DNA from 4 places in the Streptomyces sp. NBC_01707 genome. Region 2 is predicted to be linked to each of the others. Evidence: riboswitches for the same ligand, from Rfam matches in the RefSeq annotation. Region 2 holds a riboswitch; each other region holds the start of a gene.

Region 1 (7,290 bases), 5.1 Mb from region 2:
CCGTCCGCGACGATCTCCCCGTCCGCGAGGATCACCACCCGGTGGGCCAGCTCGGCGGCGAGCTCCACGTCGTGCGTGGCCAGGACGATCGCATGGCCCTCGGCCGCCAAACCCCGCAGCACCCGTATGAGCCGGGCCTTCGCGGCGTAGTCCAGACCGCGCGTCGGCTCGTCCAGCAGCAGGAGCGGGGGCCGTGCGGTCAGCACGACGGCCAGCGCCAGGGCGAGCCGCTGCCCCTCGGAGAGATCGCGGGGGTGGGTGTCGTCCGGTACGTCGGGAAGCAGCTCGGAGACCAGGGCCCGGCAGCTGCCCGCCGCCGCGCCCGCGTCGGTGTCGGCCGCCGCGCACTCGGCGGCGACCGTGTCCGCGTACAGCAGATCGCGCGGTTCCTGCGGTACGAGCCCGACCCGGCGCACCATGTCGCGCGGATGCGTGCGGTGCGGGGCCCGGCCGCCGACGAGGACCGTGCCCGTGGTGGGCCCGACCAGGCCGACGAGGGCGGCGAGCAGCGTGGACTTGCCCGCGCCGTTGCGGCCCATCAGGGCGACGGTCTCGCCCGGTGCGACGGAGAGCGTCACCCGGCGCAGTGCCTCGACGCGCCCGCGCCGTACCCCCAGGCCCTCGACCCGGGCGATCGCCTCCACCGCAGCTTCGGGAGCGGGCCGGGGGGCGGGTGTGCGCAGCCGCCCGAACAGACCACGGCGGACGGGAGCGGCCGCGGGCAGCGGCGTCGGGGCGGCGGGCGCCGACGGAGCGGGCGGCGGCGGTTCGGCCGTGGCCAGTCGCTCCCGCAGATCCGTCGCACGGCGCCGTGCGTCGCGTACCGACAGCGGCAGCGGGTCCCAGCCCGCCAGCCGGCCCAGGGCCACCACCGGCGGGTGGACCGGGGAGACCGCCATGATGTCGGCGGGGGCGCCCATCACCGGTGCGGCACCGGGCGACGGCAGCAGGACGACCTGGTCCGCGTACTGGACGACGCGTTCCAGGCGGTGCTCCGCCATCAGGACCGTCGTCCCCAGATCGTGCACCAGCCGCTGGAGCACCGCGAGGACCTCCTCGGCCGCCGCCGGGTCCAGCGCGGACGTCGGTTCGTCGAGGACCAGGACCTTGGGGTGCGGGGTCAGCACCGAACCGATCGCGACCCGCTGCTGCTGGCCGCCGGAGAGCGTGGCGATCGGCCGGTCGCGCAGCCCGGCGAGGCCCAGCAGGTCGAGGGTCTCCTCTACCCGCCGGCGCATCACGTCGGGGGCGAGTCCCAGCGACTCCATGCCGTACGCCAGCTCGTCCTCGACGGTGTCGGTGACGAAGTGGGAGAGCGGGTCCTGTCCCACCGTGCCGACCAGATCGGCGAGTTCGCGTGGTTTGTGGGTACGGGTGTCACGGCCGTCGACCATCACCCTGCCGCGCAGTGTGCCGCCCGTGAAGTGCGGTACGAGACCGGAGACGGCGCCCAGCAGCGTCGACTTGCCGACCCCCGACGGGCCGACGAGCAGCACCAACTCGCCCTCGGGGACGGTCAGATCGACCCCGGACAGGGTCGGGCGCGCCGCCCCCTCGTACTGCACCGACACCTGCTCGAACCGGATCACTGGCTCTCCTCGGAGTTCGCGGCGGCCACAACGGGCGGCGCGGGCGCCACCACCGCGGGCAACAGCCCGATCAGCACCGCCGCCGCGGGCCACAGCGGGAACACCGGCGCCGCCAGCGGTACGACTCCGGGGTGCAGCGCCTCCGTGTCGGCGCTGCCCGCCCAGATCATCGCCGCCGCGACCACCGCACCCGACCCGGCCACCAGCCAGGCCCTCGCCCCCCACCGGTCGGGCCGGTAGCGGGTGCGGACCGAGCGGGCACCGCCGAGCCGGAGCCCGGCCATCGCGGCGACGAGCCCGGCGAACAGCAGCGGCAGCCCGTACACCGCACCCTGCGAGGCCAGCAGAGCGTACGTACCGGCGCAGACGCCCAGCAGCCCGCCGAGCGTGAGGACGTTCGTGGTGTGCCGGACGGCGCGCGGCACCTGTGCCGTACGCCCGTATCCGCGTGCGTCCATCGACGCCGCCACCGCCACCGACCGCTCCAGCGCACCTTCCAGCACCGGCAGTCCGATCTGCAGGACGGCCTTGATGCCACCGGCAGGGCGGCCCCGCAACCGTCGTGCGGTGCGCAGCCGCACCACATCGGCGACCATGTTCGGTGCGAACGTCATCGCGACGACGACCGCGATGCCCGCCTCGTACAGTGCGCCCGGCAGCGACTTCAGCAGCCGGGCCGGGTTGGCGAGCGAGTTCGCCGCGCCGATGCAGATCAGCAGGGTGGCGAGCTTCGCCCCGTCGTACAGCGCGAAGAGCAGCTGTTCGGCGGTGACCCGGCCGCCGATCCTCACGCCCTGCGCCCAGTCGGGCAGCGGGACTTCGGGCAGGGTGAGGACCGGGTGCGTACCGGGGATCGGCGAACCGAGAAACACGGAGAAGAGCAGCCGCACGCCGACGACGAACAGCCCGATCCTGATGAACGCCCCGTACGAACGGGCCCACGGCGCATCGGTCCGGCGTACCGCCACGACGTAGCCGGCCACCCCCACGAGCAGCCCGAGCAGCAGTGGATTGCTGGTCCGGGAGGCGGCGGTGGCCAGCCCGAGCGCCCACAGCCACCAGGCCCCGGCGGGCACGGCGTTGCTGCGGGTCGCCTCGGGGGCGCGCAGGGCAGGGACCGGCCGGGCCGGGCCGGCGGAGACGGTCATCCTCGGCGGCGGCGGGCCTGCACGACCGCGGCGACGCCGAGCAGAAGGACGGCGGCGACACCGGCGAGCACCCCGGCGGACGGACCGCCGCGGCCGCTCCCCGGGCGGGCCGAGGCGGACGGGCTCGCGGGCGCCTGCGACGTACCGTCGGCGTGCCCAGTGCCGGAGACCTGGTCACCGCAGCCCGAGGCCGGATAGCCGGAGATCGCGCAGAGCAGCGCCTCGCTGCTGTAGCGCAGCGGCTTGGCCACGGAAGCGAGGGCCTCCGCGGCGCTCGCGTCCTCGGCGACCTGCGCGCATGCGGTACGCGGCGCCGGTGGCGTCTCCCCGTCAGGTGCGTCCGCGGCCGTGCCGGGGTCGATGACGAGCGCGATCCGCTTGGTGCCGTCCTTGGCGGGGGTGTCCGCACAGATCGTCGCGAATTCGGGGGCGCGGCGCGGCTTCGCCGAGTCCTGGGAGTCCTCGCTCACCGAGAACCGGAAGCCCTGCACCGCACCGTCGTCGGGCCGGACCAGCGACGGGCCCTGGGTGGCGTACGCCCAGTTCGTCCCCTTGCCCTCCCAGAACGACCAGTAGCGGTAGCCGGCCGCGTGCGCGGTGCCGGCGCCGAGCACGGTCAGGACGGCGCCGAGAACGAGCAGCAGGGCGCCCGTCGCCGGCCACCCGGATCGATTCCCCGCCCGGTTCACAGCTGCGGGGTCTTCCGGCGGCTGCTGATGAGGAAGCCGACGCCGGCACCGGCGGCGAGACCGATACCGACGAGCCACCACACGCCGAGCCCGGCGTCGTCGCTGGTGCCGTCCTGTGCCGCGTAGTCGCTGCTGGCCGGCGAGGGTGTGTGGACGGCGGCCGGCTTCGGTCCGGTCGCGCTCAGCCGCTCGACGAGGTCGACACCGCCGAAGTCGCGGGCATCGGCACCGGTCGTGTGGGCGGCCACGACCAACTGGGCGTAGGCGGCGGGGCCGTTCTCGGCCGCCCAGGGCGCGGCGTTCTTCTTCAGCCAGCCGAGCGCGTCGGCCGCCTTGTCCTGGTGGCCTGCGGCGGCCAGGGCGACGACCGCGTCCGCGGTGTTGCCGAAGTCGGGCTGCTCGGTGGTGTCGGTGGTGCCCGGCATCGGGGGCTGGTTCAGGTGGCCGGTCTTCGCGAGGGCACCCGCGAGATAGTGGGCACCGTTCTGGGCGGCCTGCTCGGGCTTGACGACGGCGCCCTTGTGGCAGGTGGGCGCCTTGTCCTCGGACGCGGAATTGTTCCAGGCGGCCAGCCCCTTGCCCATGGAACCGAGCACACCGGCCGCGGTGGCGTCCGCGTTGGCGACGAGCTTGCCGGCCTTGTCGGGCTGGTACGCGAACGCGCCGCCGTCCTTGCCGCCGCACGGGATCGCCAGCGCGAGCAGCGCGTCGTACGGCGTCCTGCCGCCCTTGGTCGTCACATCGCCGAGCCGCTCGCCCCGCTTGGCCAGGGCGCCGATCACGATCGAGGTGGAGTTGGCGTCGCTGGGCGAGCCCGGGTTGTAACCCCAGCCGCCGTCCTCGTTCTGCACGGACTTCAGCCAGGCGACCCCGTTGTCGGCGGCGTCGCCGTGTCCGCCGACCTCGGCGAGTGCCTGGACCGCGGCGGCGGTGGCGTTGGTGTCCGTCATGGTCTTCGCGTCGCACGGCTTTCCGGCATCGGCGCGGTACGAGGCGTAGGCGCCGCTGTCGCACTGCTGGGCGACCAGCCAGTCGACGGCCGCGGCCGCGGGGGTGACCCCTTCGAGCCGCTGGGCGATGAAGGCCAGCGACTGCCTCCAGACCCCGTCGTACGTCGGGTCCTTGGTGCCGTACAGCCCGGACGGCAGTGCGACGGACGGGGTGGGCGACGGCGACGGCGCCGCCACCGCGGCCGGGGCAGCGGCCGCACAGAGCACGGTGGCGGTGGCGGCGAGCGTTGCTGCGGTGCGGCGAACGGTCATGGTGGGCTGGGCCTCTCCTGCGGTGGGAACCGGGCACAGGCACACTCAGGCACCAGGCTCCGGCCCCGTATGCCTCGACGGTGCCGGTCACCGGGGTTCCGGTGACGCGAGCCGGTCACGACCGCGGACAGGGCATTCCGACTCACCGCTGTGTCAGCGGCTCACGGTTGCGTGGTCAGTGCCGGATTCGCACCGGCTTCCCCCTGAACGGGCATGATGACGACTCCGACACTCTACCGGTGCGTAGCCCGCCCCTCCGGGCGGAGGGCCGCCCGGAACAGCGACGTACGTCACCCGTGGGGCCGGGCGGGACGCGGCGGTGGGAGAGGCCGGTGCCGGAGGGGATCGCCGGTCGGCGAACCCCTCACACGGCGACGTACGTCACCGGGTCGCTCCCCGTCATCGCCTCCGCGCGCCCCAGCTTCACCAGTCGGCGGACGTGCGCCTCGGCCTCGGAGACCGCGATGTTCCGTGAGCCGTGCGGGATCTGCTCCCACGGCCGGTTCCACTCCATCCGCTCCGCCAGCTGCCACGGCGTGAGCGGGGTGGCGAGCAGCGCGAGCAGGCCGGTCAGCCGCTCCTCGTGGTGGTCGAGGAGTTCCTGTACGCGCCTGGCCGCGTCCGGGAACGCGTGCTGGTGGGCGGGCAGCACCTCGGCGACCCCCAGCCGGCCGATGCGCTCCAGCGAGTCGAGATAGTCGCCCAGCGGGTCGGTGACGGTCGCATCGTCCGGGTCCTCGTACAGCCCGATGTGCGGGCTGATCCCGGGCAGCAGATGGTCGCCGGAGAAGAGCCGGCCGCGACCGGGCAGGTTCGCCGGGTGGTCCTCCTCCAGATGCAGGCAGACATGGCCGGGGGTGTGGCCCGGTGTCCAGACCGCCCGGAGCCGGCGGCCCGCCAGGTCGAGCAGTTCGCCGGGGACGATCTCGCGGTCCGGGAGTGCGGCGCGCAGGCCGGGCAGGGTGCGCATCCGGCCGGTGGCGCGGGCGGCGCGCAGTGGGGCGAGGTGCTCCTCGGGGGCGCCGACCGCGGTGAGTTTCGTCGCCAGGTAGGTGAGCCAGGTGCCCGGTTCGGACTCGCGGGTGCGGCGCACGATCGCGGTGTCCGCGGCGTGCATCGCGATCCACGCCCCGGATGATTCGCGGACCTGGCCGGAGAGGCCGTGGTGGTCGGGGTGGTGGTGGGTGATGACCACGCCATGGATGTCGGTGATGGCGACTCCGACGGTGCTGAGGCCCGCGACCAGGGTGTCCCAGGCCTCCGGGTCGTCCCAGCCGGTGTCGATCAGCACCGGGCCGCGGCCGGTGTCCAGGACGTGCACCAGAGTGTGGCCGAGCGGGTTGTCCGGGATGGGGACCTTGATGGACCACACGCCGCCGCCGTGCTCGGTCACCTGTGTCATGAGGTCCCCATCTCTCGTCCCGGCATGCGGCTGTGCTGCGCCGCATCCACTGTAACGAGAACTCGTTCCAGTAGTAGCCCTGGTCGACTATTCACCCGAGGTCGATCGCCGTCGGATCCGTGGACTCCTGGAACTGGAACTGGTATCAGTTCTGACGCGGAGTCAGGTATGGAGTCAGGTGCGGAGTCGGTACGTGCCGGGTCGCGGGAGGCAGCAGCCATGACCGAGCTTGTCGAACACGGAAAACTGTTCATCGGCGGGGAGTTGGTCGATCCGCTCGGCCAGGACGTCATCGAGGTGATATCGCCCCACACCGAGCAGGTCATCGGCCGGGTGCCGCATGCCTGTGAGGCGGACGTGGACCGCGCTGTCGACGCCGCCCGCCGGGCCTTCGACGAAGGGCCCTGGCCCCGGGCCTCCCTCGACGAGCGGATCGAGGTGATCACGCGGATCAAGGACGCGTTCGCCGTGCGGTACGAGGAGATCGCCCGCGTCATCAGTTCCGAGAACGGAACCCCGTACAGCTCCAGTGTGATGGTGCAGGCACTCGCCGCGATGATGGTGTGGGACGCGGCGATCACCGTCGCCCGTACCTTCCCGTACGAGGAACGGCGCGACGGCGTCCTCGGGCCGCTGCTGGTGCGCCGGGAGCCGGTCGGCGTCGTCGCGGCCGTCGTGCCGTGGAACGTCCCGCAGTTCACCGCCGCCGCCAAACTGGCGCCCGCGCTGCTGGCCGGCTGCACGACCGTCCTCAAGGTCTCGCCCGAATCGCCCCTTGACGCCTACATCCTGGCCGAGATCGCCGCCGAGGCCGGGCTCCCCGAGGGCGTGCTGTCGATCCTCCCGGCGGACCGCGAGGTCAGTGAGTACCTCGTCGGGCATCCGGGCGTCGACAAGGTGTCGTTCACCGGCTCCGTCGCGGCCGGCCGCCGGGTGATGGAGGTCGCTTCGCGCAACCTCACCCGGGTCACCCTGGAACTGGGCGGCAAGTCCGCCGCCGTCATCCTCCCGGACGCCGATCTCGGCGCGGCCGTCGCGGGCATCGTCCCGTTCGCCTGGATGATCAACGGCCAGGCGTGCGTCGCCCAGACCCGCATTCTCGTCCCGCACTCCCGCTACGACGAGATCGCCGAGGCGTTCGCCGCCGCGGCGGGCGCGCTGAAGGTCGGCGACCCGCTCGACCCCGCCACCGAGCTCGGC
Region 2 (7,290 bases):
GCAACGCCAGGAGGGCCCGGCCGTCGGCCGGGCCCTCCTCCACCCGCGGTTCGCGCGCGCAGGCTACTGCTGCTGTTCCTTCTGCTGGTTCTCGATGGACTTGCGCACCTCGTCCATGTCCAGTTTCCGGGCCTGTCCGATGACGTCCTCCAGCGCAGCCTCCGGCAGCGCCCCGGGCTGGGCGAACACCGCGACATTGTCCCGGACGATCATCAGCGTCGGAATGGACTGGATCTCGAAGGCAGCCGCCAGCTCCTGCTGCGCTTCCGTATCGACCTTGGCGAAGACCAGGTCGTCGTGGCGCTCGGACGCCGCGTCGTAGACCGGCGCGAACTGACGGCACGGGCCGCACCAGGAAGCCCAGAAGTCGATCAGGATGAACTCGTTCTCGCTGACGACCTGATCGAAGTTTTCCTTGGTGAGCTCTACGGTGCTCATGCTTCTGTACCTCTTCCTGTGCCCGCTGGGACCTGTACGGGACAACGGTGGCTTCCTTTGCGCTATTCCGCCTGCCCATGTGGCCGAGGCCCACACCCACCACCAGACTGTCCCCATGACAGATGCTGATGCTGTGAAGAACGCCGTGTACGACGTCGTGGTGATCGGTGCGGGGCCGGTGGGGGAGAACGTGGCGGACCGGACCCGCGCGGCCGGGCTGACCACGGCGGTCGTCGAGTCGGAACTGGTCGGCGGCGAATGCTCGTACTGGGCCTGTATTCCCAGCAAGGCCCTGCTGCGACCGGTCGTCGCCCGTGCCGACGCGCGCAGGGTCCCGGGCCTCGGCGCAGCCGTACAGGGCCCGCTGGACACGGCCGCGGTCCTCGCCCACCGTGACTGGTATGTCTCCGACTGGCACGACGACGGGCAGGTCGCCTGGCTGGAGGGCGTCGGTGCGGATCTCTACCGGGGCCAGGGCCGTCTGGCCGGTACGAAGCAGGTCTCCGTCACCACCCCCGACGGCACCGAACACCGGCTCACCGCGCGGCACGCCGTCGCCGTCTGCACGGGCAGCGGTGCCGTGGTTCCCGACCTGCCCGGAATCGCCGACGCCCGCCCATGGACGAGCCGGGAGGCGACCAGCGCGAAGGAGGTTCCCGGCCGCCTGGTGATCGTCGGCGGTGGGGTCGTCGGCGTGGAGATGGCCACCGTCTATCAGGCGCTCGGCGCCCAGGTCACGATGCTGATCCGTGGCAAGGGCCTGCTGCCGAAGATGGAGCCGTTCGCCGGTGAGCTGGTCGCCGAGGCGCTGACCGAGGCGGGAGCGGACATCCGCACCGGCGTCTCGGCCACCTCCGTCGACCGCACAACCCCGGACGGTCCCGTCACCGTCGAACTGGACGACGGCGAGCGCATCGAGGCCGACGAGATCCTCTTCGCCACCGGCCGCGCCCCGCGCACCGACGACCTCGGGCTGGAGACGGTGGCTCTGAAGCCCGGATCCTGGCTCCCGGTCGACGACAGCTGCAGGGTGGAGGGCAGCAACTGGCTCTACGCCGTCGGCGACGTCAATCACCGGGCGCTCCTCACCCATCAGGGTAAGTACCAGGCCCGTATCGCGGGTGCCGCGATCGCCGCCCGCGCCCAGGGCACCCCGGAGGCGACCGGTCGTTGGGGTGCCCACACCGCGACCGCCGACCACGCGGCGGTGCCCCAGGTGGTCTTCACCGACCCGGAGGCCGCGTCCGTCGGTCTCACCCTCGCCGCGGCGGAGAGGGCCGGCCATCGCGTGCGCGCCGTCGACTACGACCTCGCGGCGGTCTCGGGCGCCGGCCTCTACGCGAGCGGTTACCGGGGCCGCGCCCGCATGGTCGTCGACCTCGACCGGGAGATCCTGCTCGGCGTCACCTTCGTAGGGCCGGGCATCGGCGAGCTGCTGCATTCGGCGACCGTCGCGGTCGCGGGTGAGGTCCCCATCGACCGGCTCTGGCACGCGGTCCCCGCCTTCCCCACGATCAGCGAGGTCTGGCTGCGCCTGCTGGAGACCTACCGCGGCTGAGTACGGACGGTGAGCCGACGCGTGGAGGAACGGATCCCGACGTGACCGAACGCCCCGCAGGGGGCGGGGTGGCTGGACTGTCGGGATCCGGCACCCCCGCGCACCGCGCGCTGCACCCGCGTCCCGAAGCGCGGATGCAGTGGCGGCGGGCTCGCGCCGTGCCGCAACCGATCACGCCTCCCGATCGCCTCTCCGCGATCAGGCGCTGAGCAGGCGGTTGAAGAACGAGCGGTAGCGCTGAAGCGCTATGCGCAGATCCTCGGTGAGGACCTCCTCGCCTCGGCCCCACTGACTTTCGAGCCCTTCCTTGCGGGCTGCGAACGACCGGGCCAGTGTCTGCATGACCTCGGCGACCAAGGCGTCGGCCGTACGGACGGCGTCCTGCGGATCGTCGACGAAGGCTGTCTGGACGGCCTGCCATTTGGACTTGAAGGCCTCGGCCTCCTCGGGACCGAGCAGCGGCTCGTTCTCCTGGCCCTGATCCGGCGCCGAAGCGTGCGGTGTGCCCGCCACGGGCTGCTCCGTGGACGGGGAACCCGCAGCGGCGTCCACAGTGGGCGCGGGAGCGTCCGCCGCTGCCGGCGGTGTTCCACGATCTGCGTCCCGGTCGTCCCGAGGCCGGGCGAGATCCTCGGTGCTGAGTCCCGCGTCGCTCGCGCTGCTGTGCTCGCCTGCTCCAATGTGTTCGCGCTGCATGCTTGTTCACCTCGTCCGAATGGGTTTCGACGGGATCTCGTTCGGTCGCCCGCAGGTTTGCGCGGGCGCCGGGTCAAGCGTGTTGCTGCCCCGGCCTGTCGCCGTCGGTGAGCAGGTCGTCGAAGAGTGCGCGGTAGTGCACCATCGCTCCCCGCAGTTCCTCGGTGGTCGTCTGCCGGCCCCCGGCTCGCGCATTGACTTCGTGGGCGGCGCGGTAATGCTCCAGCGTGCGCCCGTGTTCGACCGACAGGTCTTTCACCTGCTGCTCATAGTCCTGGGTCGGGTAGCCACGTTCCTTCATCAGCCGGGTCACCAGCTGGTCCGCCTCACCGACCGCCTCCTGCGGACGGTCCACGAAGTGCTCCTGCACGCTGTTCCACTCCTGCGCGTACTGCTGACGGGCAGTCGTGGGCAGCGGCTTCAGGTCGAGGTCGTCGTGCCGTTGCTCGCGTTCGCGCAGATCACGCTCGGCCGCCGTGCGGCTGTCACCGGATTCGACAGCGCGCTCGTACTCGGGTCCGAAGCGCTCTCGCAGATGACGCCGCCGAACGGCGAGCCGGACCATCACCGCGAGGGCGACAAGGACCACCACCACGACGACGATGGCAACAATGATTCCTGTGGACATCTGGTCCTCCGATCGAGGTCAGCCACATCCCCGTCATACGCGGCTGCCTCAGTGGCCGGGTGCCGGGCGGACATCCGACGGTCCCGGGAGACAACCGAGGTTTCAGGCCGACGACACGGCCGACGGTCACCCCCCTTCGACCAGGCGCGACCCGGTCCGGCGAGCCACTACACGACTCGCCTCTCCGGCACCTGCTCTTCCTCTTCCTCCTCGTCGGGCAGCTTCACGTCGGTCACCGTGATGTTGACCTCCACGACCTCCAGACCGGTCATCCGCTCGATGGCGGCGATCACTTCGGTCCGGACGTCGCTTGCGAGCTCGACGATCGGGAAGCCGTATTCGACGATGATCGACAGGTCGACGGCGGTCTGGACCTCACCGACCTCGACCTTGACGCCGCCGGTGACGGACCGACCTCCCGCTCCGGGCACTCGCTCCCGCACCGTCCCCATACCGCGGGTGAATCCCCCGCCCATGGCCTGGACTCCGGGGACGCTCCGGGCCGCCAGCCCGGCGATCTTCGCCACCACGCCGTCGGCGATCGTGGTACGCCCTCGTGCCCCGGGTTCCGTTCGGCGGTTTTCCCGGCGGTTTTCGCTCTGCGGTCCCGCGCCGTGCGTGGACCCGGATGGGCGGGTGGTCTCGGGCCGGCTCAGCTGCGTTTGATCGGTCATGGTCGGTCGCCCTTCCGAAGAGGAGGTGGGCTCGATCGCCTTGGCCATTTTACGTACGATTTGTCAGCATTGCTGTGCGGAGGGGATGAGGGGAGCAAGTCGTTGCGGGTCCGGCCTCGGGTGCCGCCCTCCGGGTCGGGGCAGGGGAGGCCGGAATCCGTCGTGACCCATGGTCGAGGGGGCGTTCATGATTCCGCGATCCATCACGGATACGGCTCCCCGGGTTACCGTCCGTGCGCCGTGGTGGGCTCGTCGGTTCCGATGCTCAGGGACCGCCCGCAACGCAGGTTCCAGCGCCCGGACCGACCGCTGAGCTCGGTCAGCGTCAGCGGAGCGACGTCCAACCGCCAGAACGCCTGCGGCGGAAGACCCAGCGCATGCACGATCGCGGCCCGCACAGCCGCGGGTTCGACCACGGCGAGCACGCCGCCGTCCTCGGCGCCCTCCCCGTGCAGCGAATCCAGCCAACCGCCCACCCGCGCATGCAGATCGAGCAACGACTCACCGTCGTGCGGGGCAGCCGAAGGGTCGGACAGCCAGGCCGACACCGCCTCCGGCTCGTCCTGGCTCACCTGCGCCAGCCGTTGTCCGCGCCAGCGTCCCAAGTCCCAGCCGCGAAGGGCGGGTTCGGGCTCGGACCGCAGCCCCAACGCCTTGGCGGTCCCGGTGCACCGCTCGTCCGAACCGTGCACCCGGCGGTCAGCGGCAGGCACCGCGGCCGCGGCCGCACGCGCCCGCCGGACGCCGGACGCGTCGAGCGGGGCGTCGCCGTCGAAGCGGGCCTCGCGCAGCGCCGCGTTGAGCGCCGGTGAGATCAACATCACCCGTACCGTGAACACCCGCGTCAACTCCCTGAACTGTGGCCCCTTCGGTAAGCACACCATGGCATCCAGGGCCGTGGGGTGGGCAGATGGTGCCATGGCGGCGGGGTGCACCCAGGCGGTATGGTCGCGACGAACATGACGACGGTGTGATGGAAGTCCGGTGAGAATCCGGCACGGTCGCGCCACTGTGAACCCGTATCCGTACGGGAAGTCAGACCCGGCACCGTCGTCTCAGGCACCACGATCGGGACGCGTGTTCCCCCAGGAGGTTCTGCCATGGCACAGACTGCTGCCCCCGCCGCCGTCGCATCACCCGCCATCACCCCCATCTCGCTGAAGGCGATTGCCCCGTGGGCGGTCTTCTTCGGCATTCTCATGCTCGTCCTGCTGTACTTCGTCGGCGCCGAGCAGGGCGCCACCGCGGTCATCTCCGGCGAGGGTGTCCACGAGTGGGTCCACGACGGTCGCCACCTGCTCGGTTTCCCCTGCCACTGACATACCGCGCAAGCCAGGGGAACCCCTCATGAACTCCATATCCGTCAGAGCCCTGCTGGTCCGCGGCATGCTGGCCGGCCTCGTCGCGGGTGCGCTCGCACTTGCCGTCGCCTACTTCCTCGGAGAGTCGCGGGTCGACGCGGCGATCGCTCTCGAAGAGGCGCACAGCCACGACCACGGCGGCGGCGAGGAACTCGTCAGCCGTGCCATGCAGTCCACGGCCGGCCTCGCCACCGGTGTCCTCGTCTTCGGCGTGGCCGTCGGCGGTATCGCCGCGCTCGTCTTCTGCTACGCCCTCGGCCGCATCGGCAGGTTCGGCCCGCGGGCCACGGCCGCACTGATCGCGTTCGGCGCCCTGCTGACCGTGTATGTCGTGCCGTTCCTCAAGTACCCGGCCAACCCGCCGGCCGTCGGCAACCCCGACACGATCGGCCAACGCACCGCCATGTTCTTCCTCATGGTCGCTCTCAGTGTGCTGCTCGCCGTTGCGGCCGTCATCCTCGGCAAGCGGCTGGCTCCACGCCTGGGCAACTGGAACGCGTCGATCGCCGCATCCGCCGGCTACGTCCTCGTCATCGGGCTCGCGTACGCCTTCCTGCCCTCGTTCAACGAGGTCGGAAAGGACTTCCCGGCCGGCCTGCTGTGGGAGTTCCGCCTCGCCACCCTCGCCGTTCAGGCCACGCTCTGGACCACTTTCGGTCTGTTCTTCGGCTATCTGACCGAACGGCTGCTGGTGTCGGGACCGGAGCCGGTCCCGACAGGGGGCGGCACGGCATCCCGCACGGCCACCGCCGCCGGCTGACCGGCCGAGAACGCCACTACGACCGACCCCGCCAGGAGCCGCCTGGCGGGGTCGGTCGTGGTAGGGGTCCGACCGCCCGGGTGTCGGGCGTCACGACGGACGTGGAGCGGAGACCTGGGGAGAAGATGAGGACCCGGCGGCTTCGTCCGTCGCACTCGCTCCGCCCCCGCGTTCGGCCGCCGATCCGGCCGGCCAGTCGATCCGGTAGTGCCTCAGCAGGTCGTCCTCCCCGACGAGGCGCATGCCGGCTGCTGCCATGACGTGCTGGGACGCGGCGTTGTCGAGGTCGGCGTCGCCCTTGACCGACGCGACACCCGAGGCACGGGCGAACTCCAGCAGCGCGCGCAGAGCCTCCGAGGCGTACCCCTTGCCGCGCATCGCCGGTATCAGGCCGTAGCCGATCGTGACCTGCCCCCGGTCGTCCGGGACTCCATGGAAACCGACTCCGCCGATGGCGTGCCCGTCTTCGCGGAGGCGGATCTCGTACGCTCCGAACGGCCGGGGATCGCCGGTATCCGCGCAGTGCTCCAGGAAGTGCCGCGCGCCCGCCCGGTCGCCGTCGTTGGGATAGTCGGGTGCCCAGAGGGCGTCCGGCCCGGGACGGCCTTCCACTACGTACTCCGCCTCGGCGGGGGTGAGTGGGTGGAGCACGAGTCGCGTTGTCACAAGAGGTCCCATGACTCGCCGGAATATCACGGCGGCAAGCCTCGACGCATCGGAATTTTGACCGACCGAGGAGTAGGTAGCGATGTACGTAACGTTGCTACGAAGAGAGGGTAGCGACGCTACTCGATTGGTGTTAGCGTTCTTTCCATCGGGAAGCGGACACCACCGCACCCTTCGAAGCGGGAGCAACGCCTTGACTGAGCAGACCACCACCACTGCACGCCGGGTCGCGGTCGTCACCGGAGGATCCAGGGGAATCGGCCGGGAGAGCGCCGAGCGCCTGGCTGCCGACGGATTCGCCGTCGTCATCAACTACGCGGGCAACCGGACCGAGGCCGAGGTCGCCGTCGCGGCGATTGCCGCCGCAGGTGGCGAGGCGATCGCCCACCGGGCGGACGTCGCCGACGAGGTCGCGGTGGCTGCGCTCTTCGATGCGGCAGAGGAGATCTTCGGCGGAGTCGACGTCGTCGTCCACGCCGCGGGCGCCATGACGCTCGCACCACTCGTCG
Region 3 (7,290 bases), 5.7 Mb from region 2:
GCGACCGCGGTGGCCTCGATGTCCTCGGGCGCCGGGTGGACGAGCGACCAGGCGTCGAAGAGTGCCACCCAGCCGCGGAGCACGGCGGAGTCGTCGCGGTCCCAGGCGCGCAGCCGCCAGCCCGGGCGTGCGGTCTCGCCGTGCAGCTCCACAAGGCCGGCCAGGCGAGCCCGGTCCCAGCCTGAGCGCACCTGTGCCGGGGACAATTCCAGTGCGGCCGCGGCCCGTTCGAGAGCGTGGGCGGCGAGCAGGGCCGTGCCGGGGCTCGCGCCGTCGGCGGCCCAGCGGGCGATCCGCACGGCATCGGCCAGCGCGGCCCTGGCCTGACGGGCCAGCTCCGCACGGGGCGGGGTGCCCTCGGGCGGGCGGGGGGCCGGCCTGGTGCGCCGGGTGGTCACGACCTTGTGGGCGGTGGCAAGGGGTCGCGGGCGGACAAGTCGCAGCCTGGAGTCGCGCGGGGTACGGGACGTCACGGGAGCAGTCTTGCCTCTGACGGCCCGAAAGCCCAAACGGAACCCGAATTCGCGAGGGAACGGGCGGCGGACCGGGCGGGACCAACCGGTTGATCCCATCGCATCAGGTCACATCAGGGGCGTGAGGAAGCGCCGCATGGCCTCTTCGTAGCGGGCCGGGCCGGCATTCCACATTGCCGCATGCGGAGCCTGCGGTACGGGGTGCAGGGCGACCAGGTCGGGGCGGCGAGCGGCAAGATCGCGGGAAGGCTGCCAGGGGGCCAGGGTGTCGTCGGGTCCGTGGAAGATCAGCGTCGGGACGTGCAGAGCCTGCGGGAGGGAGGTGTCGAGGAGCCTGGCTCCGTGCAGTCCGGTCTGGCCCTGGGCGGCGCGGACGGCGAGCGGCATCAGTGCCGACGGGACGCCGCGGGCGGCGGCCAGGGCGCGCAGGGTGGTGGCCCAGTCGAGCACCGGGGAGTCCAGGACGAGGCCGCAGATCCGCTCGCGGAGCGCGGAGTTGACGGCCGCGTGCAGCGCCATCGAGGCGCCGGTGGACCAGCCGTGCAGGACGACCTTCTCGGCGCCGTACCGCACGGCGAAACGGATCGCCGCGTCCAGGTCTCGCCATTCGGACTCGCCGAGGTGGGCGAGGCCGTCCGGGGAACGTGGGGCTCCGGGGTCCCCGCGGTAGGCCGGGTCGAGCACCGGGAGCCGGAGCCCGTGCAGGCATTCCATGACATTCATGGGGTGTTCGCGGGTCGTGCCGAGGCCGTGCACGGTGATGACCCAGGTGTCCCGGGGGCCGGGCAGGAACCAGGCGGGCAGGGAGCCGAGTTCGCCGGGGATCTCGACGTCCTGGTGGTCGAGGCCGAGGGCGGTGCCCGGGTCGCCGCTGTACAGCGCGGGGGTGATCCGGACCTGGGTGCCGGGTTCCAGGCTGCCGCTGCTGACGCGTTCCAGTCGGCGCACGACGGCGTCGGCGGCGTGCGGCGCCTGTTCGACCACCGGGCCGACGACGGCGTGGACGCCGTCTCCCGTCAGCCCGTACGTACCGGGCCGGAGCGCGGCGAAGGAGCGGGTGAGCGTGACCTGTCCGGCCGCCGTGGCGTGCACGGTGAGCTTGCGGTCGGCGGGGAGGGGACGGCCGGACGGCACCCGGAGGGCGGCGTCGCTGGCGTACCGGCCGGCCGCGACCACTGCCGCGCCGACGCCGAGGACGGTGATGACGGCTGCTGCCGTCGCTGTAGCCGGGCGCACGGCTTCAGTGTCGGGGGGTGTGCCGCACCCTGCCAGTGGGCGGGGGCCGTCCGGTGGCAGGGCGGGGCGCGACCCTCCCGGTCAGCCGGGCTGTCCGTATCCCTTCAGGGCGTCCTGCACCTCGTCCAGCTGGGCCCGGGTGAGCAGGGACGGGGAGTGGCCGGGGACGGAGACGGCGGTGAGCCAGAGCCTGCACATCCATTCGAGCTGGGCGGTGCGGTCGTAGGCCTCGTCGAGGGTGGATCCGTAGGTGACGGTCCCATGGTTCCGGAGCAGACAGCCGGTGCGCTCGCGCAGGGCGCCCAGCATGTTGTCGGCCAGCTCCTGCGTTCCGTACCGCGCGTACGCCGCGGTGCGGACGGGGCCACCGAGCATGGCGGCGGCGTAGTGCACGAGCGGGACCTCGGGGACGAGGGTGGAGACCGCCGTGGCGTGTACGGCGTGGGTGTGCACGACGGCGGCCGCGTCGCTGTTGCGGTAGACCGCCAGATGGAGCGGGAGTTCGCTGGTCGGGGCCAGTGCGCCGAGGACCTGGCGGCCCTCCAGGTCGACGGCGACGGTGTCGCCGGGGCCGAGCCGGTCGTAGGGCACACCGCTCGGCGTGACCAGGACGAGGTCGCCGACCCGTGCCGACACATTGCCCGAGGTCCCGACGACCAGACCCTCCGCCGCGGTCCTGCGGGCGGTGACGACGACGCCGTGCCAGGCCTGCTCGACGGCGTCCTGTGCGTCATGTGCGGCGTGTGCATCCTGTGTGTCCTGCGCGGCTGTTGCGCGGCTTGCGTCCTCATCCCGATCGCTCATGAGGCAATCCTGTCAGCGGGGCGGGAGCGGCCGCAGACCGACGGGTGACCGACATCTCTTTGTCGGATTTTCCGGCGGATTCACCCTCGGAACCGGCGGTCCACCGGACGGCGTGTGGCGGCGAATTCCGGCCACCGCACGCCCTGCGGTGGCCCCCGGCTGCCGCGCGGCGGACGAAACGATCAACACCACTCCGTTTTGAGTCACCACAGAGCCCCGTCCAGTTCATCTTCCGTTCACCCAGGTTGCCTACGGTCCACGAGCCAATGACGTCGAACGATTGCCTGGGTAAATGGAACACATCACGCTGCTCCTCGCGATTGTGATCGTGACAGCTCTAGTGTTCGATTTCACGAACGGTTTCCATGACACCGCCAACGCGATGGCGACCACCATCTCGACCGGCGCTCTCAAACCCAAGACAGCGGTGGCCATGTCCGCCGCTCTCAACCTGGTCGGCGCGTTCCTGTCGGTCGAGGTCGCCAAAACGATCTCCGGCGGGATCATCAACGAGAACGGGCTGCGGACAGAAGTCATCTTCGCGGCCCTCGTCGGCGCCATTCTGTGGAATCTGCTGACCTGGCTGGTCGGCCTGCCGTCCAGTTCCTCCCACGCCCTCTTCGGCGGTCTCATCGGCGCCGCGGTGATGTCGGCGGGGTGGTCCTCGGTCGACGGCGGCACCGTCGTCACCAAGGTGCTGCTCCCCGCGGTCGCAGCCCCGGTCGTGGCCGGTCTCGCTGCACTACTGGCGACCAGGCTGACGTACCGGATCGGCGGGAAGGTCCGTAACGACGCCCAGGAGAAGGCCACCGCGAAGGGCTACCGCGCCGGCCAGATCGCCTCGGCCGGACTGGTCTCGCTCGCCCACGGCACGAACGACGCGCAGAAGACCATGGGCATCATCACCCTGGCCCTGGTCACCGGCGGCGTTCTCTCCCCCGGCTCCAACCCGCCGGTCTGGGTCATCGTCTCCGCGGGTATGGCCATCGCGCTCGGCACCTACCTCGGCGGCTGGCGCATCATCCGCACCATGGGCAGTGGCCTCACCGAACTCAAGCCGCCGCAGGGCTTCGCCGCCCAGACCAGCGCGGCCACGGTCATCCTGGCCTCCTCGCACCTCGGCTTCTCCCTCTCCACCACCCAGTCCTGCTCCGGGGCCGTGATGGGTGCGGGCCTGGGCCGTCGGGGCGGTGTGGTCCGCTGGTCCACCGCGACCCGGATGTTCGTGGCCTGGGGCCTGACCCTGCCGGCCGCCGGTCTGGTCGGTGCGGGTGCGGAGTTCCTCACCAAGCAGGGCACCTGGGGTGTCGTCGTCGTCGCCATGCTGCTGATCGGCGGGTCCGCCGCCATCTGGCTGCTGTCCCGCCGCAAGCCGGTCGGTCACGGCGATGTCGCTCCCGCCGCCGAGCCGGCTGGTGTCATCACCACCGCCATCGCGGCCGTCACCCCGCCGCCCACCGGGGCCGCGGCTCCGGCCACCACGGCGGACGCGACCGCAGCCACGGACCTCAAGTCCACCATCCCGGCCCCGGCCGGAACCGTCGCCGATCCGGCGCGGCCCGCCACGGTGTAAGGACAGATCACCATGAACATCGACTGGGCAGCTCTCGGCTCCGTCTTCGGCGTCTCACTCGTCGTCACCGTGGCGCTGGTGGGCCTCTTCACCCTGGGCATCGTCGGCCTCTCCAAGCAGCCGGAACCGGCCGCGCAGGGCGGCTCCGGCTCGGGCTCCCTGGTACTCGCCCGCACCGGCGCCTACCTCTGCTTCGGGCTCTGCGCGGCCGCGGTCGCGTACGGGATCTATCTGATCGTCGCCTGAGCGACCGACCGCACTCCGTCATCGGGGTCCCATCGGGCCGGACACACCTCGCGTGTGTCCGGCCCGATGTGCGTCTGCGCACACTGCGCCGCCGCAGGTCAAGGCCAGGTTGACGGACATTCGCGGAGCGTGGTGGACTGCCGGAGCCATTTACGGCGACAGCAGAGGAAGCCGGTGCGAATCCGGCGCGGTCCCGCCACTGTCACCGGGGAGCAGTCCCCCACACCGGAAGTCACGGCTCGCGCAGGCGGGCTGGAAGGCCGGGGGAACTGCGGATCCGGGAGCCAGGAGACTCTCGCCGCCGGTCACGTCGAACCAGGGCGCGGACCCTGAGTGAGGACATATCGCCATGCCCGGCTGCCGTGCGTCGTCGTCCGTTTCTGTGTCGCTCCCACCGGGAGCCGGCTGTACGAAGGTCCTTCGAGGCGCAACGGCCGGCTGAGCGGTGCGAGCCGACCGCATCTTCGCGTACGGCGCCACGGCCGGTCTGATCGGCGATCAGCTCCTCGGTGATCCCCGCCGACGGCATCCGGTCGCCGCGTTCGGACGGGCCGCCGCGGCCGTCGAGCGCCGCCTGTGGCGCGACCACCGCGGGTGGGGCGCACTGCACACCCTGGTCTGCGCCGGGGGCGCCGCGGCCGGAGCCGCGCTGGCCGCCCGTGCCGTGCGCGGTCGTCCCGCCGCATCCGTCGCCCTCACCGCGGCAGCCACCTGGTCGGTCGTCGGCGGCACGTCGCTGGGTCGGGAGGCCCGCGCCATCGGCGGCGCGCTGGCGGCGGGTGACATCGCACTGGCCCGTGAGCGGCTCCCCCATCTGTGCGGCCGCGACCCGCACTCCCTCGACGGGCCGCAGATCGCCCGCGCCGTGGTGGAGTCCGTCGCCGAGAACACCTCCGACGCGGTGGTCGGCGCGCTGGTGTGGGGCGCGCTGGGCGGCGTGCCCGGACTCGTCGCCTTCCGGGCCGTCAACACCCTCGACGCCATGGTCGGGCACAGATCACCCCGCCATCTGCGCTACGGCTGGGCCTCGGCCCGGCTGGACGACGTCGTGGGCTGGCCCGGCGCCCGGCTCACGGCCGCGCTCGCCGTGGCCGCCGGGGGGCATCCGCGTCGGGCGGTACGGGCCTGGCGGGCCGACGCCGGCAAGCACCCGAGCCCCAACGCCGGGCCGGTGGAGGCCTCGTTCGCGGGCGCGCTCGGCGTACGGCTCGGCGGGACCCTCGCGTACGGCGGCCGTGTCGAGCACCGGCCGGTGCTGAACGGCGCGGCCGGCCGTGCGGTGCGGACCGAGGACATCGAGCGCGCGGTGCGGTTGTCGCGCCGGGTGGGGGTGCTGGCCCTCGGCGTGTGCGCGGCGGGCCGGCTGATCGCGGGACGGCGGTCGTCCACGGGGCGGCGCCCCGCCGCGGGACGGAGCGGAGAATGAGCGGCGGACTGCTGGTCGCCGGAACCACGTCGGACGCGGGCAAGAGCGTCGTCACGGCAGGCATCTGCCGCTGGCTGGTGCGCCAGGGGGTGAAGGTCGCGCCGTTCAAGGCGCAGAACATGTCGCTGAACTCGTTCGTCACGCGCGAGGGCGCGGAGATCGGGCGTGCGCAGGCGATGCAGGCCCAGGCGGCCCGGGTGGAGCCGACCGCGCTGATGAACCCGGTGCTGCTCAAGCCCGGCAGCGACCGCTCCAGCCAGGTCGTCCTGATGGGCAGGCCGGTGGGCGAGATGAGCGCACGCGGCTACCACGGGGGGCGGCAGGAGTCGCTGCTCTCCACGGTCGTGGACTGTCTGGAGCAGCTTCGGAGCACGTACGACGCGGTGATCTGCGAGGGCGCGGGCAGCCCGGCCGAGATCAATCTGCGCCGCACCGACATCGTGAACATGGGGATCGCGCGGGCCGCGCGGTTCCCGGTGGTCGTCGTCGGCGACATCGACCGCGGCGGTGTCTTCGCCTCCTTCTTCGGTACGACGGCGCTGCTCAGCGCCGAGGACCAGGCGCTGATCGCTGGCTATCTGGTCAACAAGTTCCGCGGCGACGTCTCGCTGCTGGAGCCGGGGCTCGACATGCTGCACGGCCTGACCGGGCGGCCGACGTACGGGGTGCTGCCGTTCGCCCATGGCCTGGGCATCGACGAGGAGGACGGACTGCGGGTCTCGCTGCGCGGAGCCGTACGCGAGTCGGTCGTCGCGCCGCCGCACGGCGAGGACGTGCTGCGGGTCGCGGTGTGCGCGGTGCCGCTGATGTCGAACTTCACCGATGTGGACGCGCTGGCCGCCGAACCGGGTGTGGTGGTGCGGTTCGTGGACCGGGCGGAGGAGCTGGCCGACGCGGACCTGGTGATCGTGCCCGGCACGCGCGGCACGGTGAAGGCGCTGGCCTGGCTGCGCGAACGGGGGCTGGCCGACGCGCTGCTGCGCCGGGCTGCGCAGGGGCGTCCGGTGCTCGGTATCTGCGGTGGGTTCCAGGTGCTCGGTGAGCGCATCGAGGACGAGGTGGAGTCGCGGGCCGGGCAGGTCGACGGGCTCGGGCTGCTTCCGGTACGGATCCGGTTCGACCGGGAGAAGACCCTGGCCCGGCCGGTCGGTTCGGCGCTCGGGGAGCCGGTGGAGGGGTACGAGATCCATCACGGGGTCGCCGATGTGCGGGGCGGCGAGCCGTTCCTGGACGGGTGCCGGGTAGGTGCGGTGTGGGGGACGCACTGGCACGGCTCGCTGGAGAGCGATGGCTTCCGGCGACGGTTCCTGGTGCAGGTCGCGGAGGCTGCCGGGCGGCGGTTCGTGCCGGCGCCGGACACGAGTTTCGGGGCGCTGCGGGAGGAACAGTTGGACCGGCTGGGGGATCTGATCGAGGAGCATGCGGACACGGGGGCGCTGATGCGGCTGATCGAGGCGGGGGTGCCGGAAGGACTGCCCTTCGTGGGCCCCGGTGCCCCGGAGGTGCCGGCGGCCCGTGGGGTGCGTGGCGCC
Region 4 (7,290 bases), 2.1 Mb from region 2:
CGTTTCATCGGAGGTCTCCAGCAAGTGCTGTGCCAGCAGAACTCGTTGTCGTAGCAGCCAGCGGTAGGGGGTGGTGCCCGTCTCCTGCTGGAAGCGGCGCGCGAAGGTGCGTGGCGACATGTGCGCCTGCGCGGCGAGCTGCTCGACGGTCATCTCCTGGTCCAGGTGGCGCTCCATCCAGGCGAGCGTCCCGCCGACCGTGTCGCAGGCGGTGCGCGGCAGCGGACGCTTGATGTACTGCGCCTGGCCGCCGTCCCGGTGCGGCGGCACCACCATGCGGCGGGCGATGGCGTTGGCGACATCGGGGCCGTGCGCCTGACGGACCAGATGCAGACAGGCGTCGATCCCGGCGGCGGTGCCCGCCGAGGTGATGACCGGCCCGTCGTCCACGTACAGCACATCGGGCTCGACGACGGCCCGCGGGAAGCGGCGGGCCAGCTCGGCGGCGTGGCGCCAGTGGGTGGTGCAGCGGCGGCCGTCCAGCAGTCCGGCCGCGCCGAGGACGTACGCACCGGAGCAGACGCTCAGCACGCGCGCTCCCCGGTCCACCGCGCGGCGCAGGGCGGCCAGGACCTCCTCGGGGTACTCCCGGTCCATGAAGTGGCTGCCGGCCGGTACGGCGACGAGGTCGGCCTCCTCCAGCCGGTCGAGTCCGTGCGGTGTGCTGATGGTGAATCCGGCATGGGTCTGCAGCACCGGGCCTTCCGCGGAGACCACCGCGAAATCGTGGACCGGCAGACCCTCGTCGCTGCGGTCGAGGCCGAACACCTCGCACAGCACACCGAGTTCGAAGGGGTGGACCTCGTCGAGCAGGAGAGCGGCGACATTCTTCAGCATGACGCCAGTGTGGCAGCAATTCGATGCTGTGTGGCAGTCCTGCCACTGCCGGAATGTGGCCGCACGGACGACAGTAGAGGCATGAACACATTCACGAACTTCCTGGCCATAGCTGCACTTTTCGCTCTCGTCCTGCTGCCCGCGCTCATCGGGCTCGCCCGGGAGCGCCGGATCGACCGTGAGCTGCGCGCCGCAGAGCACGAACGGCGGGCGGAGCCCCCGGAAACGGCAGGCGCCGCGCAGCCGGTCACGGCCACGCGGCGCCCGTACCCCAGGGTCGGGGCCAGGGTCTAGAAGTCGTCGTCGAAGGCGACCGAGCCCTCCACCGCCACCTGGTACGCCGAGGGGCGGCGCTCGAAGAAGTTCGTCAGCTCCTGAACACCCTGCAACTCCATGAACGAGAACGGGTTCTCGGAGCCGTAGACCGTCGGGAAGCCGAGCCGGGCGAGCCGCTGGTCGGCCACGCACTGCAGGTACTCGCGCATCGACTCGGTGTTCATGCCCGGCAGGCCGTCGCCGCACAGGTCACGGCCGAACTGCAGCTCCGCGTCGACGGCCTCCTTCAGCATGTCGGTGACCTGCTGCTGGAGTTCGTCGTCGAAGAGGTCGGGCTCCTCCTTGCGGACGGTGTCCACGACCTCGAACGCGAAGTTCATGTGCATCGTCTCGTCGCGGAAGACCCAGTTGGTCCCCGTGGCGAGACCGTGCAGCAGGCCGCGTGAGCGGAACCAGTAGACGTACGCGAACGCGCCGTAGAAGAACAGTCCCTCGATGCACGCCGCGAAGCAGATCAGGTTCAGCAGGAAGCGACGCCGGTCGGCCTTCGTCTCCAGCCGCTCGATCTTCTCGACCGAGTCCATCCACTTGAAGCAGAACTGCGCCTTCTCGCGGATGGACGGGATCTCCTCGACGGCGTCGAACGCCGCCGCGCGGTCGTCCGGGTCGGGCAGATAGGTGTCGAGCAGCGTCAGATAGAACTGGACGTGCACGGCCTCCTCGAAGAGCTGCCGCGACAGATACAGCCGCGCCTCGGGGGAGTTGATGTGCTTGTACAGCGTCAGCACGAGGTTGTTCGACACGATCGAGTCGCCGGTCGCGAAGAACGCGACCAGCCGGCCGATCATGTGCTGCTCGCCGGGGGACAGCTTGGCGAGGTCGGCCACGTCGGAGTGGAGGTCGACCTCCTCGACGGTCCAGGTGTTCTTGATCGCATCGCGGTAGCGCTCGTAGAAGTCCGGGTAGCGCATGGGCCGCAGGGTCAGTTCGAAGCCCGGGTCGAGCAGGTTCTTCTCGGTGTTGCTCATTACTGGCAGGCCTCGCAGGACTCGGGGTTTTCGAGGGAGCAGGCGATCGCGTCCGCGTCGGGAGCCGCCGCCTGCTGTACGGGAATGGGGACGGCGGCCGCGGCCTGGCCGGATGCCGCGCGGGCGATCCGGGTCGCCGGGCGCGAGCGCAGGTAGTACGTCGTCTTCAGCCCCTGCTTCCAGGCGTACGCGTACATCGAGGAGAGCTTGCCGATCGTCGGCGTCTCCAGGAACAGGTTCAGCGACTGGCTCTGGTCGAGGAACGGCGTACGAGCCGCGGCCATGTCGATCAGTCCGCGCTGCGGGATCTCCCATGCCGTGCGGTACAACGCCCGTACGTCCTCCGGGATCCAGGCGAACCCCTGCACCGAGCCGCTCGCCTCGCGCAGTGCCTCACGGGTCCGTGCGTCCCACACGCCGAGCTTCTTCAGCTCGTCCACCAGGTACGCGTTGACCTGGAGGAACTCACCGCTGAGCGTCTCGCGCTTGAAGAGGTTGGAGACCTGCGGCTCGATGCACTCGTACACCCCGGCGATCGAGGCGATCGTGGCGGTCGGCGCGATGGCCAGCAGCAGCGAGTTGCGCATACCGGTCTTCGCGATCCGGGCGCGCAGCGCGTCCCAGCGCTCCGGCCAGGTCAGCTCGGTGGCGTAGTGGTCGGGGTGCAGCACACCGCGGGCGGCGCGGGTCTCGGACCAGGCGGGCAGCGGTCCGGACCGCTCGGCGAGGTCGCAGGACGCCTCGTACGCGGCGAGCATGATCCGCTCGGAGATCTTCGTGGAGAGCGCGCGGGCCTCGGCGGAGTCGAACGGCAGCCGCAGCTGGAAGAAGACGTCCTGGAGCCCCATCGCGCCCAGACCCACCGGGCGCCAGCGGGCATTGGACCGGCCGGCCTGCTCGGTCGGGTAGAAGTTGATGTCGACGACCCGGTCGAGGAACGTCACGGCGGTACGGACGGTGGAGTCCAGCCGCTCCCAGTCGATCTCACCGTCGGCCACGAACGCCCCGAGATTGACCGAACCGAGGTTGCAGACGGCCGTCTCGCCGTCGTCGGTGACTTCGAGGATCTCGGTGCACAGGTTCGACGAGTGGACGACGCGGCCCGGCTCGGCGGTCTGGTTCGCGGTCCGGTTGGAGGCGTCCTTGAAGGTCATCCAGCCCTGACCGGTCTGCGCGAGGGTCCGCATCATCCGGCCGTACAGCTCACGCGCCGGCATCGACTTGCGGGCCAGGCCCTTGGCCTCGGCGGCCCGGTACGCGGCGTCGAACTCGTCGCCCCACAGGTCGACCAGCTCGGGCACGTCGGCGGGCGAGAACAGCGACCAGTCGCTGTCCGAGTCGACCCGGCGCATGAACTCGTCCGGGATCCAGTGCGCCAGGTTGAGGTTGTGCGTACGCCGCTGGTCCTCACCGGTGTTGTCGCGCAGCTCCAGGAACTCCTCGATGTCCGCGTGCCACGTCTCCAGGTAGACGGCCGCGGCGCCCTTGCGACGGCCGCCCTGGTTCACCGCGGCGACCGAGGCGTCGAGTGTCTTCAGGAACGGCACGATGCCGTTGGAGTGCCCGTTGGTGCCGCGGATCAGTGAACCGCGGGCGCGGATCCGGGAGTACGAGAGGCCGATGCCGCCCGCGTGCTTGGAGAGCCGTGCCACCTGGTGGTAGCGGTCGTAGATCGAGTCGAGCTCGTCCAGCGGCGAGTCCAGCAGGTAGCAGGAGGACATCTGGGGGTGCCGGGTGCCGGAGTTGAAGAGCGTGGGCGAGGAAGGAAGGTAGTCGAGGCGGCTCATCAGGCCGTACAGCGAGGCGACCTCGTCCAGCGCGCGCGCCGAGTCGTCCTCGGCGAGACCGGCCGCGACCCGCAGCATGAAGTGCTGGGGCGTCTCGATGACCTGACGGGTGTGCGGGTGGCGCAGCAGATAGCGGCTGTGCAGCGTCCGCAGCCCGAAGTAGCCGAACCGGTCGTCGGCGCCGTCGGCGAGCGACTGCTCGACCAGCGCGTCGAGCTCGGCCGCGTGGAGCGTCACGAACGCGGCCGTGCGGTCCGCGATCAGACCCTCGCGGTGGCCGACGGCGACCGAGGCGGAGAAGGACACCGCGCCCTGACCGGCCGCCTCGTCCGCGATGGTGCGGGTGAGGAGGCGGGCGGCGAGCCGGGAGTACGCGGGGTCCTCGGAGATCAGACCCGCGGCGGCCTCGGTGGCCAGCGAACGCAGCTCTGCTTCGTCCGACCGGGCGTTGCGGCCGCGCAGCGCGGCGGCGGCGACGCGACCGGGGTCGGTGTCGGGCAGATCGACGGTGAGGTCGGTCAGGGTCCGCAGCAGTGCGGTCCCGGGTCCGTCGTTCGTGGTTCCCGTGGACTCGGCGACTGAAGCCGGATCGGCTGGCGCGATGGTCATGTGGTGCTCTCCCTCGCTCGGCTCGGGGCCGGGCGGGGAGCGGGGGCAGCCGGGCAGAGGCGTGCCCGGGAAAGGGGGCAGCACTCCGTGCGGCGTCCACCGGCCCATCCGCGAGGCCCGGACGTCTGGGCGTCCGGTTCGGTCGAGCCGGACGCGCTGTCGGCAGGTCCTCGGACTTACAGGGTGCGCAAAAGTACACCGATCACACCGTTGCGGGACAGTTCCGGATTCCCACCGGATTTCCCTGCGGCGACAGCGAGCACGAGCATACATGTGGGGGCCGCCCGTTGAGGCAGCCCCCACATGTTGTGTCGTTCGGGGTTCACAGGGTGAGACTGTAGGTGAGCAGCTTGAGGCCTGGGATGGGATACCAGTCGCGCTCCGGGGTCCGTACGAAGCCCAGGCGACGGTAGATCCGGTGGGCGGCGAGCATGGTCGACTGCGTCGACAGGACGAGCCGTGCGACGCCGTCGGTACCCCGTGCACGGTCGATACAGGCCCGTACGAGCGCCTCGCCCGCCCCGAGGCCACGCGCCTCCCGCGCGACGGCGAGCATCCGGAATTCGGCCTCGTCGGGGCCGGCGATGTCGGCCCACGGGTTGCCGGGCGGTGCGTATGTCACGCCGCCCAGTACCCGGCCGTCGGCACCGACCGCGACGAGCACGTCGGCCTCGGCGGCGCGGCGCGGCACGTCGCGGAGCTGCTCGGCATACGGGTCCTCGGTACCGAGGTCGAGCAGGCCGTCGTCGAGGTACGCGTATGCGGTGATCTCGCCGAGGAGGCGGTGCTCGGTGGAGTCGACGGCCCTGATCGATATGTCCATGGCGGAAGTGTGCCGTACGGGGACGGGGCCCGGGGGAAGCTGCCCGGGTACGGCCAGGGGTGCCGGTTCTGTACGGAACCGATGTGGCCCGGCCGGCGACGGATTCTTCCTCCGTCGCCGGCCGGGCCACATCTCTCGACTGCCGTGCACGCCCAGGGCTTGCCGTTCGGGTCAGGCTCGCCCGACCCGAACGGAAGACCCTAGTTGGTCGACGGGCTCGTGTCGGGCGACGCGGCCGGCTCAGGCCTGGCCAGCGGGAGTTCGACCTTCACGCCCGGGTCGCCCGCGTCCGCCGTGTAGTCGGCCGGTGACGTCTCGTCGATTCCTGCCGGGGCCTTCACCGCGTTCAGGACGAACGTCAGCACCACCGTCACCACCACGTTCAGCACGAACGCGGTCAGGCCGATGTACCCGATCTCGCCGATCCCCGGGATCTCCTTAGAGGAGCCGCCGAAGTGCGCCTGGGTCGGGCTCGCCACCCCGTAAGCGGCGAGCGTGCCGTAGAGCATGCCGACCGCCCAGCCGGCGAGCAGCGCCCAGCGGTGGAACCACCGGGTGAACAGGCCGCCGACCAGCGCCGGGAACGTCTGCAGGATCCAGATCCCGCCCAGCAGCTGGAAGTTGATCGCGACCGTCTTGTCCATCGTGAGGACGAAGACGAGCGCACCGACCTTCACCAGCAGCGACACCAGCTTGGAGACCTTCGTCTCCTGGGCCGGGGTCGCGTCGGGCTTCAGGAAGTCCTTGTAGATGTTCCGGGTGAAGAGGTTGGCGGCGGCGATCGACATGATCGCGGCGGGCACCAGCGCGCCGATACCGATCGCGGCGAACGCCACACCGGCGAACCAGTCGGGGAACATGTTCTCGAACAGCTGCGGGATCGCCAGCTGCCCGTTCTGCACCTTGACCCCGGCGGCGATCGCCATGAAGCCGAGCAGCGCCAGCAGGCCCAGCATCAGCGAGTACAGCGGCAGGATCGTGGTGTTGCGCCGGATCACGTCACGGCTGCGGCTGGAGAGCGTCGCCGTGATCGAGTGCGGGTACATGAAGAGCGCGAGCGCCGAACCCAGGGCCAGAGTGGCGTAGCCCCATTGGCCCGCCTCGCCCGGTGCGAGAGCTCCGCGCGGGGCGCCGGTCGCCGGGTTCTTCTGCGAGAACGCCTCGCCGGCCTTGGCGAAGACGTCGTCGAAACCGCCCAGCTTGATCGGGATGTAGATGATCGCCACCGCGATGACCAGGTAGATCAGGCCGTCCTTGACGAACGCGATCAGTGCGGGGGCCCGCAGCCCGGAGGAGTACGTGTACGCGGCGAGCACCGCGAACGCGATCAGCAGCGGCAGGTCCTTGACGAACCAGTTGGTGTTCTCACCGCCGCCGACGCCCATCACGTCGAGCACCGCCTGGATACCGACGAGCTGGAGCGCGATGTACGGCATCGTGGCCAGGATGCCCGTGACGGCGACCGCCAGCGAGAGCCCCTTCGACCCGAAGCGGCCGCGGACGAAGTCCGAGGTGGTGACGTACCCGTGCTTGTGCGACACCGACCACAGCCGCGGCAGGAAGGTGAAGATCAGCGGGTACACGAGGATGGTGTACGGGACCGCGAAGAAGCCGGCCGCGCCCGCCGCGTAGATCGCTGCGGGGACGGCGACGAACGTGTACGCGGTGTACAGGTCGCCGCCGAGCAGGAACCAGGTGACCCAGGTGCCGAACGAGCGTCCGCCCAGCCCCCATTCGTCGAGGCTGGCCTCGTTCTCGGCCTTGCGCCAGCGCGCGGCCATGAATCCGATGACCGTGACGGCCAGGAAGAAGAAGATGAAGACGCCGAGCGCGACGCCGTTCACGCCGTCCTTCATGCGGAAGCACCCCCCTTGCGGGAGCGCTGGTCACGCTGCCACAGCTTGTACGCGACCATCGTGAGCGCGGTGGA

Evidence for each region. Region 2 has a riboswitch for cobalamin ahead of OG963_RS08230 (CbtB domain-containing protein). Riboswitches for the same ligand answer to the same signal wherever they lie in the genome.
Region 1: linked by a shared signal. The riboswitch ahead of OG963_RS30830 (prenyltransferase/squalene oxidase repeat-containing protein) and the one ahead of OG963_RS08230 (CbtB domain-containing protein) in region 2 are both predicted to bind cobalamin.
Region 3: linked by a shared signal. The riboswitch ahead of OG963_RS33460 (cobalamin biosynthesis protein) and the one ahead of OG963_RS08230 (CbtB domain-containing protein) in region 2 are both predicted to bind cobalamin.
Region 4: linked by a shared signal. The riboswitch ahead of OG963_RS17385 (ribonucleoside-diphosphate reductase subunit alpha) and the one ahead of OG963_RS08230 (CbtB domain-containing protein) in region 2 are both predicted to bind cobalamin.

The regions. Positions count from the first base shown of each region.
Region 1 is NZ_CP109190.1:6,872,171-6,879,460, forward strand. Features, by position in the region: gene OG963_RS30815 (ABC transporter ATP-binding protein) at 1-1,589, opposite strand, end outside; gene OG963_RS30820 (energy-coupling factor transporter transmembrane component T) at 1,586-2,737, opposite strand; gene OG963_RS30825 (SCO2322 family protein) at 2,734-3,381, opposite strand; gene OG963_RS30830 (prenyltransferase/squalene oxidase repeat-containing protein) at 3,423-4,688, opposite strand; cobalamin riboswitch at 4,798-4,931, opposite strand; gene OG963_RS30835 (MBL fold metallo-hydrolase) at 5,053-6,090, opposite strand; gene OG963_RS30840 (aldehyde dehydrogenase) at 6,310-7,290, shown strand, end outside.
Region 2 is NZ_CP109190.1:1,787,682-1,794,971, reverse strand. Features, by position in the region: gene trxA (thioredoxin) at 64-438, opposite strand; gene OG963_RS08255 (NAD(P)/FAD-dependent oxidoreductase) at 554-1,996, shown strand; gene OG963_RS08250 (hypothetical protein) at 2,195-2,692, opposite strand; gene OG963_RS08245 (hypothetical protein) at 2,766-3,320, opposite strand; gene OG963_RS08240 (Asp23/Gls24 family envelope stress response protein) at 3,488-3,994, opposite strand; gene OG963_RS08235 (histidine phosphatase family protein) at 4,219-4,815, opposite strand; adenosylcobalamin (AdoCbl) riboswitch at 4,943-5,091, shown strand; gene OG963_RS08230 (CbtB domain-containing protein) at 5,095-5,313, shown strand; gene OG963_RS08225 (CbtA family protein) at 5,342-6,115, shown strand; gene OG963_RS08220 (GNAT family N-acetyltransferase) at 6,206-6,766, opposite strand; gene OG963_RS08215 (SDR family oxidoreductase) at 6,975-7,290, shown strand, end outside.
Region 3 is NZ_CP109190.1:7,462,107-7,469,396, reverse strand. Features, by position in the region: gene OG963_RS33485 (hypothetical protein) at 1-398, opposite strand, end outside; gene OG963_RS33480 (alpha/beta hydrolase) at 582-1,709, opposite strand; gene OG963_RS33475 (class II aldolase/adducin family protein) at 1,791-2,513, opposite strand; gene OG963_RS33470 (inorganic phosphate transporter) at 2,806-4,086, shown strand; gene OG963_RS33465 (hypothetical protein) at 4,099-4,332, shown strand; cobalamin riboswitch at 4,496-4,627, shown strand; gene OG963_RS33460 (cobalamin biosynthesis protein) at 4,778-5,758, shown strand; gene OG963_RS33455 (cobyric acid synthase) at 5,755-7,290, shown strand, end outside.
Region 4 is NZ_CP109190.1:3,881,904-3,889,193, reverse strand. Features, by position in the region: gene OG963_RS17400 (GlxA family transcriptional regulator) at 1-837, opposite strand, end outside; gene OG963_RS17395 (hypothetical protein) at 919-1,131, shown strand; gene OG963_RS17390 (ribonucleotide-diphosphate reductase subunit beta) at 1,128-2,141, opposite strand; gene OG963_RS17385 (ribonucleoside-diphosphate reductase subunit alpha) at 2,141-4,537, opposite strand; cobalamin riboswitch at 4,681-4,819, opposite strand; gene OG963_RS17380 (N-acetyltransferase) at 4,860-5,360, opposite strand; gene mctP (monocarboxylate uptake permease MctP) at 5,561-7,216, opposite strand; gene OG963_RS17370 (DUF3311 domain-containing protein) at 7,213-7,290, opposite strand, start outside.